Linked DNA regions of Neorhizobium galegae. The protein of the gene in region 2 interacts with the protein of the main gene of each other region in a pairwise test. Links are inferred from orthologs where the notes say so. Each region holds a gene or a part of one and is shown on either strand. Other genes may lie near its edges.

Region 1 (3,024 bases), 1.7 Mb from region 2 along the record:
AGATCGCCCCATAGGTGATGTCGGCTCGCTTCGTCACGGCAAAGGCGATCGAATATCCGAAGGCGAGCGTCGCATAGAGCGCCGCCAGCGGAACCGCGTTCGCCAGTTGCTGCAGCAGATAGGCCATGGGCACTCCGATAGCGGCAATGAATATAACTGGTCATTCGCATTTTACCAGTTATAATATCGCATGAGCTTTTCCTGGACCCCGCATCGTTTTGCCGGTGGCGCGCTGGCGCTTGATGTCGCCAACAGCGTCATCCTGCGCTTCGACCCCGAGCGCAGCATCGACCGGCTCGCCGAGCCGCAGCAGATGGACGCCTTTCCGAAAGCGGCCGAAAAATTCTCCGCCGAACGGGCACTGTTCGGCGATCTCGCGCCGGTAGAGCCCGAGAACCACACGCGGTTCATCGCGCTGCGTGAAGCGATCGACCGCTATTTTCGCTGCCGGGTGCTGGGCGACGACGCACAGACGCTGCTCGCCGATTTCCTTGAGGCGACCGCCGCCATCCTGCGCCGCGCCGAGAAACACTCGCTGGAGGCGGCGACCGCCCATTCGGCGCTCAGGCTGCTTGCCGAGACGGAAATCGCGCGGATGAAGATCTGCGGCAGTTGCGGCTGGCTGTTCATCGACCGCAGCAAAAACCGCAGCCGCACCTGGTGCGACATGGCGGTGTGCGGCAACCGGGTCAAAGCCAACCGCCATTATCATCGCAGGAAGAAGGAGGCCGTGTCATGATGCGCCGGCTTATGATTTTCAGCCTTGCAGCCCTCGCTCTTTCCGCCTGCCAGCGGGAAACGGAAAAGCTGGTGGAGGTGAGCGGGCATATCTTCGTGTTCAACTACCGGGTCGCCAGCGCCACCTATCTCGTGACGCTCAAGAAGACCGGGCCGATACCGGAGGGAACCGTGGTGGTCGCGAAATTCGACGACCCCGCCGGCGGCGATCCGATCGTCATCAACGAAAAAGTCTTCCCCGCATGGGACAAGATCACCCTGCAGAGCCCCAATGTCCGGTGCGTGCGCAAGGACAGGCCCTATTTCGTCGACATCAGGCTGGTGGACGCGAGCGGCGGCACATTGCAGGAATTGAAGACCCAGCTCGTTTCGGATGTCGACCAGTCGGTGCTTCCCAGCAAGCCGCTGGTGCTCGGCGCCGGCTATGAGCGGAACCCGGAGGTCTTCAAGCCGGACGGCACGGTGGATTATGGGCAGGATACTGACTGCCCGGCATGAACGGCAGTTCACGCCCGCTGCAAGAGGCCGGCCCATAAAAAAACCGGAGCCAGGGCCCCGGTTTTGATGATTCCGATCAGAAGCTTGAGGCTCCTGACCTCAGATTTCAAATCAGCCGACGATCTCGGTTTCGGAGAACCAGTAGGCGATTTCCTGGGCGGCGGTTTCCGGAGCGTCCGAACCGTGAACCGAGTTTTCGCCGATCGAGAGAGCGAAGGTCTTGCGGATGGTGCCTTCGTCGGCGTTGGCCGGGTTGGTGGCGCCCATGATCTCGCGGTTCTTCAGGATGGCGTTTTCGCCTTCCAGAACCTGGACGATGGTCGGGCCGGAGGTCATGCCTTCGACCAGTTCGCCGAAGAACGGGCGTTCCTTGTGAACGGCGTAGAAGCCTTCGGCTTCGCGCTTGCTCATCCAGACGCGCTTGGAAGCGATGACGCGCAGGCCATTGTCTTCAAACACCTTGGTGATGGCGCCCGTGAGGTTGCGCTTGGTGGCATCCGGCTTGATCATCGAAAACGTGCGTTCAATCGCCATTGTTCTATCCTTCGTTTCCTGTGGCCCCGTGATTAAGGGGGAAAGTGCGGGGTCTTTACCCGCCCCTTTCACTGGAAACAAGGGGGTTCGGGCAATTTCACGCCGCTGTCACACTGCGCCCGACGCCATTGTGGAGGTCGAGGCAGCGTTCGAACCACAACCCGACCGGGTCGCCATCGGAAAACACCTTGGCGCCGGCGGTGACACGCATCCATTGCAGCGCGCCGAACAGGATGTAGTCGACGAAAAGCGGTCCGTCGCCGCCGATGAAGTCATGATATTTCAGGGCGTGGCGGATCGGCTCCAGTTTTGGCGCGAAACCGTCGATCTCCATCTGGCGGCTCGCCTCCATCTCTTCCAGCGTCCGGCCGAGCCGGGCCTCGCGGCTCGATCGGAAATACACCTGATCCGTCTCGCCGAGCATGTCATGAATGTTCTTCACCGCGATCTTGGTGATCGCCGTGTGCACCACCATCTGCGAAAAACCCTCGACGAAACGGGCGAGCGCCTTGCCGGCCGGCCCGCCGAACAGCGTCGGCCGGTCCGGATAGGCCTCCTCCAGATAAAGCGCGATCTCGAAGCTGTCGCGGATCAGCTCGTTGCCGTCCCGCAGGATCGGCACGGTCTTCGAGAACCCGCCTTCGAGGCTGGGGATCTCGGTAAACGGCGTCGGCTTCTCGATGAAATCGAGGCCCTTGTGGGCGAGCGCCTGCACGACTTTCCAGCAATGCGGCGAAAACGGGCGGCTCTCGTCGGCGCCGCAGAGCGAATAGAGAATACGGGTCACGGCAGGCTCCTGATCTGAACGTTCGGCCGGCAATATTGAGAGCAAATTCTCGTTTGAATCCAATCAGGAAATTTCATGGGTCGCAGTCGATCGACCATTTCGACGATCCCTTAACCGTAACTACCGGCAATCCGGCCCGTTTTAGCAAATGTTAAAACCGGTCCCGCATGGCTTGTCGCACGATCGAACAATTGTGAGGACGAGAGATGGCGGGCGAAGCGAGCAGAACGGGACAGGATCGCGGCCTGCAGGCTGTCGTCCAGCTCATGGCGAAGTTGGATGTGAGCGGCCTGCCGCGCAATTACGAGCTCTTCCACGAGGCGCTCCTCGGCGGCGACGCCGCCCTTTCGCGCGAAGTTCTGGCGCTTCCCGCCGGTCCTTCCCAGACTGTGCTCGACGAGATGGGGCTGCGCCATCAGCTCTCGGCTTTCGTCGCGCTCATGCCTGTCAGGGGTCGCGATCAGGAA
Region 2 (3,185 bases):
GGCGTGGTGGGCAGGACAGGCAGGAAAGCCCCGACAATGCCGATTGCGACGAACAGCCATCCGAGGGCGAGAAAGAGGAGGCGCATGAAATGACCTATGGAATATCCTGAGTAGGATAGACAAGTTCGAAAGCGGCGTCTCCACCCAAATTTCTCCTGGCCGCCCGCCCTTCACATTTAGGCGCCGCCGGCTATAGTGCCGCCGGCTTCAATAACCGCAGGGAAAATGATGTCGCAACAGAAAGTGCTCGTGGTCGGCGGGGCCGGCTATATCGGCTCCCATACGTGCCTGGTGCTCGCCGAGCGGGGGTATCAGCCGATCGTCTTCGACAATCTCTCCAACGGGCATGCGGAATTCGTGCGCTGGGGTGAGCTGGAACAGGGCGATATCCGTGACCGCGCCCGGCTAGACGCGGTTTTCGCCAAGCACAAGCCGGATGCCGTGCTGCATTTCGCGGCGCTGATCGAGGTGGGGGAATCGGTCAAGAACCCGGTCGCCTTCTACGACAACAATGTCATCGGGGCGCTGACGCTCTTATCGGCGGCGATCGATGCGGGTGTGAAGGCCTTCGTGTTCTCCTCGACCTGCGCCACCTACGGCCTGCCGGACCGCGTGCCGATGGACGAGACGCACAAACAGGCGCCGATCAATCCCTACGGCCGCACCAAGTTCATCATCGAGCAGGCGCTGAAGGATTACGGCACCTACAAGGACCTGAAGTCCGTGATGCTGCGCTATTTCAATGCCGCCGGCGCCGATTTCGAGGGCCGGATCGGCGAGTGGCACACGCCGGAAACCCACGCCATTCCGCTCGCCATCGAGGCGGCGCTCGGCCGTCGCCAGGGCTTCAAGGTGTTCGGCGACGATTACGACACCCGCGACGGCACATGCGTGCGCGACTATATCCATGTGCTCGACCTTGCCGACGCGCATGTGCGGGCAGTCGACTACCTTCTCGCGGGCGGCGAAACCGTGGAACTCAACCTCGGCACCGGCACCGGCACCACGGTGAAGGAGCTGCTTGCAGCGATTTCGGAGGTTTCCGGAAAACCTTTTCCCGTGGACTATGTCGGCCGGCGCGAGGGCGATTCCACCTCGTTGGTTGCCAATAACGACAAGGCGCGGGCGGTGCTCGGCTGGGAGCCGAAATTCGGGCTGAACGATATCATCCGTTCAGCCTGGGACTGGCATTCCCGCTCGAACCATCATGTGATCTGAAGGGCCAAGACATGGCGGAAGGCGAGGTCAAGCTCGAGGAAAGCTGGAAACACGCGCTCGGGCCTGAGTTTTCCAATCCCTATATGAGCGAATTGCGCCGCTTCCTCGTTGCCGAAAAGGAAGCGGGCAAACGTATCTTTCCAAAAGGCTCGGAATATTTCCGGGCGCTCGATCTGACGCCGCTCGACGAGGTCAAGGTCGTGATCCTCGGCCAGGATCCGTATCACGGCTTGGGCCAGGCGCATGGGCTTTGCTTTTCCGTGAAGCCCGGCGTGCGCATCCCGCCGTCGCTCATCAACATCTACAAGGAGATGGAGACGGATCTCGGCATTCCGCCGGCCAAACATGGTTTCCTCGAACACTGGGCCGAACAGGGCGTGCTGTTGCTGAACAGCGTGCTAACGGTCGAGGAAGGTAAGGCCGCTGCCCATCAGAGCAAGGGCTGGGAACGGTTTACCGACGCGGTGATCCGCGCCGTCAACGACGAGTGCGACGGCGTCGTCTTCATCCTCTGGGGCTCCTATGCCCAGAAGAAGGCGGCCTTCGTCGATCAGCAGCGGCATCTGGTGCTGAAATCGGCGCATCCGTCGCCGCTGTCGGCCCATAACGGGTTTCTGGGCTCGCGTCCCTTCTCCAAGGCGAATGCCTATCTGCAGTCGATCGGCAAGGATCCGGTCGACTGGCGCCTGCCGGAACAAGCCTAATTCTGTGAACGATTAACCAATGGTCGTCTACGCAGAGTGAACAATGCGTTCGGATCGTCGCGTCTATCCAATTGCCGGTCGTTCCACCATCTTTACCTCAGAAAGCGGGCCGCACAGGCGGCTCCTAGAAAGGGGTTTAAAATGCTCGACCAGATCAAAGGCCTCCACCACGTCACGTCGATGGCTGCCAGCGCCAGCACCAACAACAAGTTCTTCACCGATACGCTCGGCCTTCGCCGGGTCAAGAAGACCGTCAATTTCGACGCTCCGGATGTCTACCATCTCTATTATGGCGATGAAGTCGGCACGCCCGGCTCTGTCATGACCTACTTCCCGTTTCCGCATATCGCCCGTGGCCGTCAGGGCACCGGCGAGGTGGGCACCACGCTCTTCTCGGTTCCGGAAGGTTCGTTCGGTTTCTGGACCGACCGCCTGACGAAAGCTGGCGCCGAAGGCATCAAGGCCGATACCGCATTCGGTGAAAACCGCCTGCATTTCGCCGGCCCCGATGGCGACGGTTTCGCGCTCGTCGAAGTCAAGGATGATGCCCGCAAGCAGTTCATCGGCAACGGCATTTCCGAAGACCATGCGATCCGCGGTTTCCATTCCGCCTCGCTTCGTCTTCGCGATGAAGGCGCTACCGCCGAACTCCTGAAGTTCATGGGCTACAGCCAAGCCGATGCTCAGGATGGTGTGACCCGCCTGATCATGCCGGGCGGCAACGGTGCCGATGTCATCGACATCGAAACCATGCCGAACATCGCCCGCGCCAATCTCGGTGCTGGCTCGGTCCACCACATCGCCTTTGCCGTCGAGAATCGCGCAAAGCAGCTCGAAGTCCGCAAGGCGCTGATGGATACCGGTTACCAGGTCACTCCGGTCATCGACCGCGATTACTTCTGGGCGATCTATTTCCGCACGCCGGGCGGCGTGCTGTTCGAAATCGCCACCAACGAACCCGGCTTCGATCGGGACGAGGATACCGCCCATCTCGGCGAGGCCCTGAAGCTGCCCGCACAGCATGCCCATCTGCGGTCAACGCTCGAACAACATCTCGAACCGCTGGACGCCTAACCAGACGACGCGTCCAAGGAGACCATCATGAGTTACGACAGTTATGTGCACCGGGCGCGCCCCGGTGCTCCCGGAGCGCCGATCCTGTTCGTCTTCCACGGCACCGGCGGCGATGAAAACCAGTTCTTCGATTTCGGCGGCCGGCTGTTGCCGGGCGCCACGGTGATCTCGCCGCGCGGCGACATTTCC

The links. The genes of interacting proteins can lie anywhere in the genome.
Region 1: the proteins of ung (region 2) and ndk interact in binary tests that used the Escherichia coli proteins (3 or more experiments, as listed by UniProt). The link is inferred for Neorhizobium galegae from one-to-one orthologs.

The regions. Positions count from the first base shown.
Region 1 is NZ_CP090095.1:1,475,535-1,478,558, reverse strand. Bases 60-2,811 are described here. They hold ndk (nucleoside-diphosphate kinase), read right to left. Parts: upstream 1,771-2,811; coding sequence 1,348-1,770; downstream 60-1,347. Other genes in these bases: LZK81_RS07380 (sensor domain-containing diguanylate cyclase), read left to right, coding at 2,764-2,811; LZK81_RS07385 (glutathione S-transferase family protein), read right to left, coding at 1,868-2,557; LZK81_RS07395 (hypothetical protein), read left to right, coding at 739-1,236; LZK81_RS07400 (CGNR zinc finger domain-containing protein), read left to right, coding at 191-739; LZK81_RS07405 (branched-chain amino acid ABC transporter permease), read right to left, coding at 60-127. In the rest of the region: more of LZK81_RS07405, read right to left, coding at 1-59; more of LZK81_RS07380, read left to right, coding at 2,812-3,024. UniProt on the Escherichia coli protein: Major role in the synthesis of nucleoside triphosphates other than ATP. The ATP gamma phosphate is transferred to the NDP beta phosphate via a ping-pong mechanism, using a phosphorylated active-site intermediate.
Region 2 is NZ_CP090095.1:3,158,389-3,161,573, reverse strand. Bases 163-3,075 are described here. They hold ung (uracil-DNA glycosylase), read left to right. Parts: upstream 163-1,229; coding sequence 1,230-1,922; downstream 1,923-3,075. Other genes in these bases: LZK81_RS15725 (alpha/beta hydrolase), read left to right, coding at 3,024-3,075; LZK81_RS15730 (VOC family protein), read left to right, coding at 2,064-2,996; galE (UDP-glucose 4-epimerase GalE), read left to right, coding at 229-1,218. Also shown: LZK81_RS15745 (YbaN family protein), read right to left, coding at 1-86; more of LZK81_RS15725, read left to right, coding at 3,076-3,185. UniProt on the Escherichia coli protein: Excises uracil residues from the DNA which can arise as a result of misincorporation of dUMP residues by DNA polymerase or due to deamination of cytosine.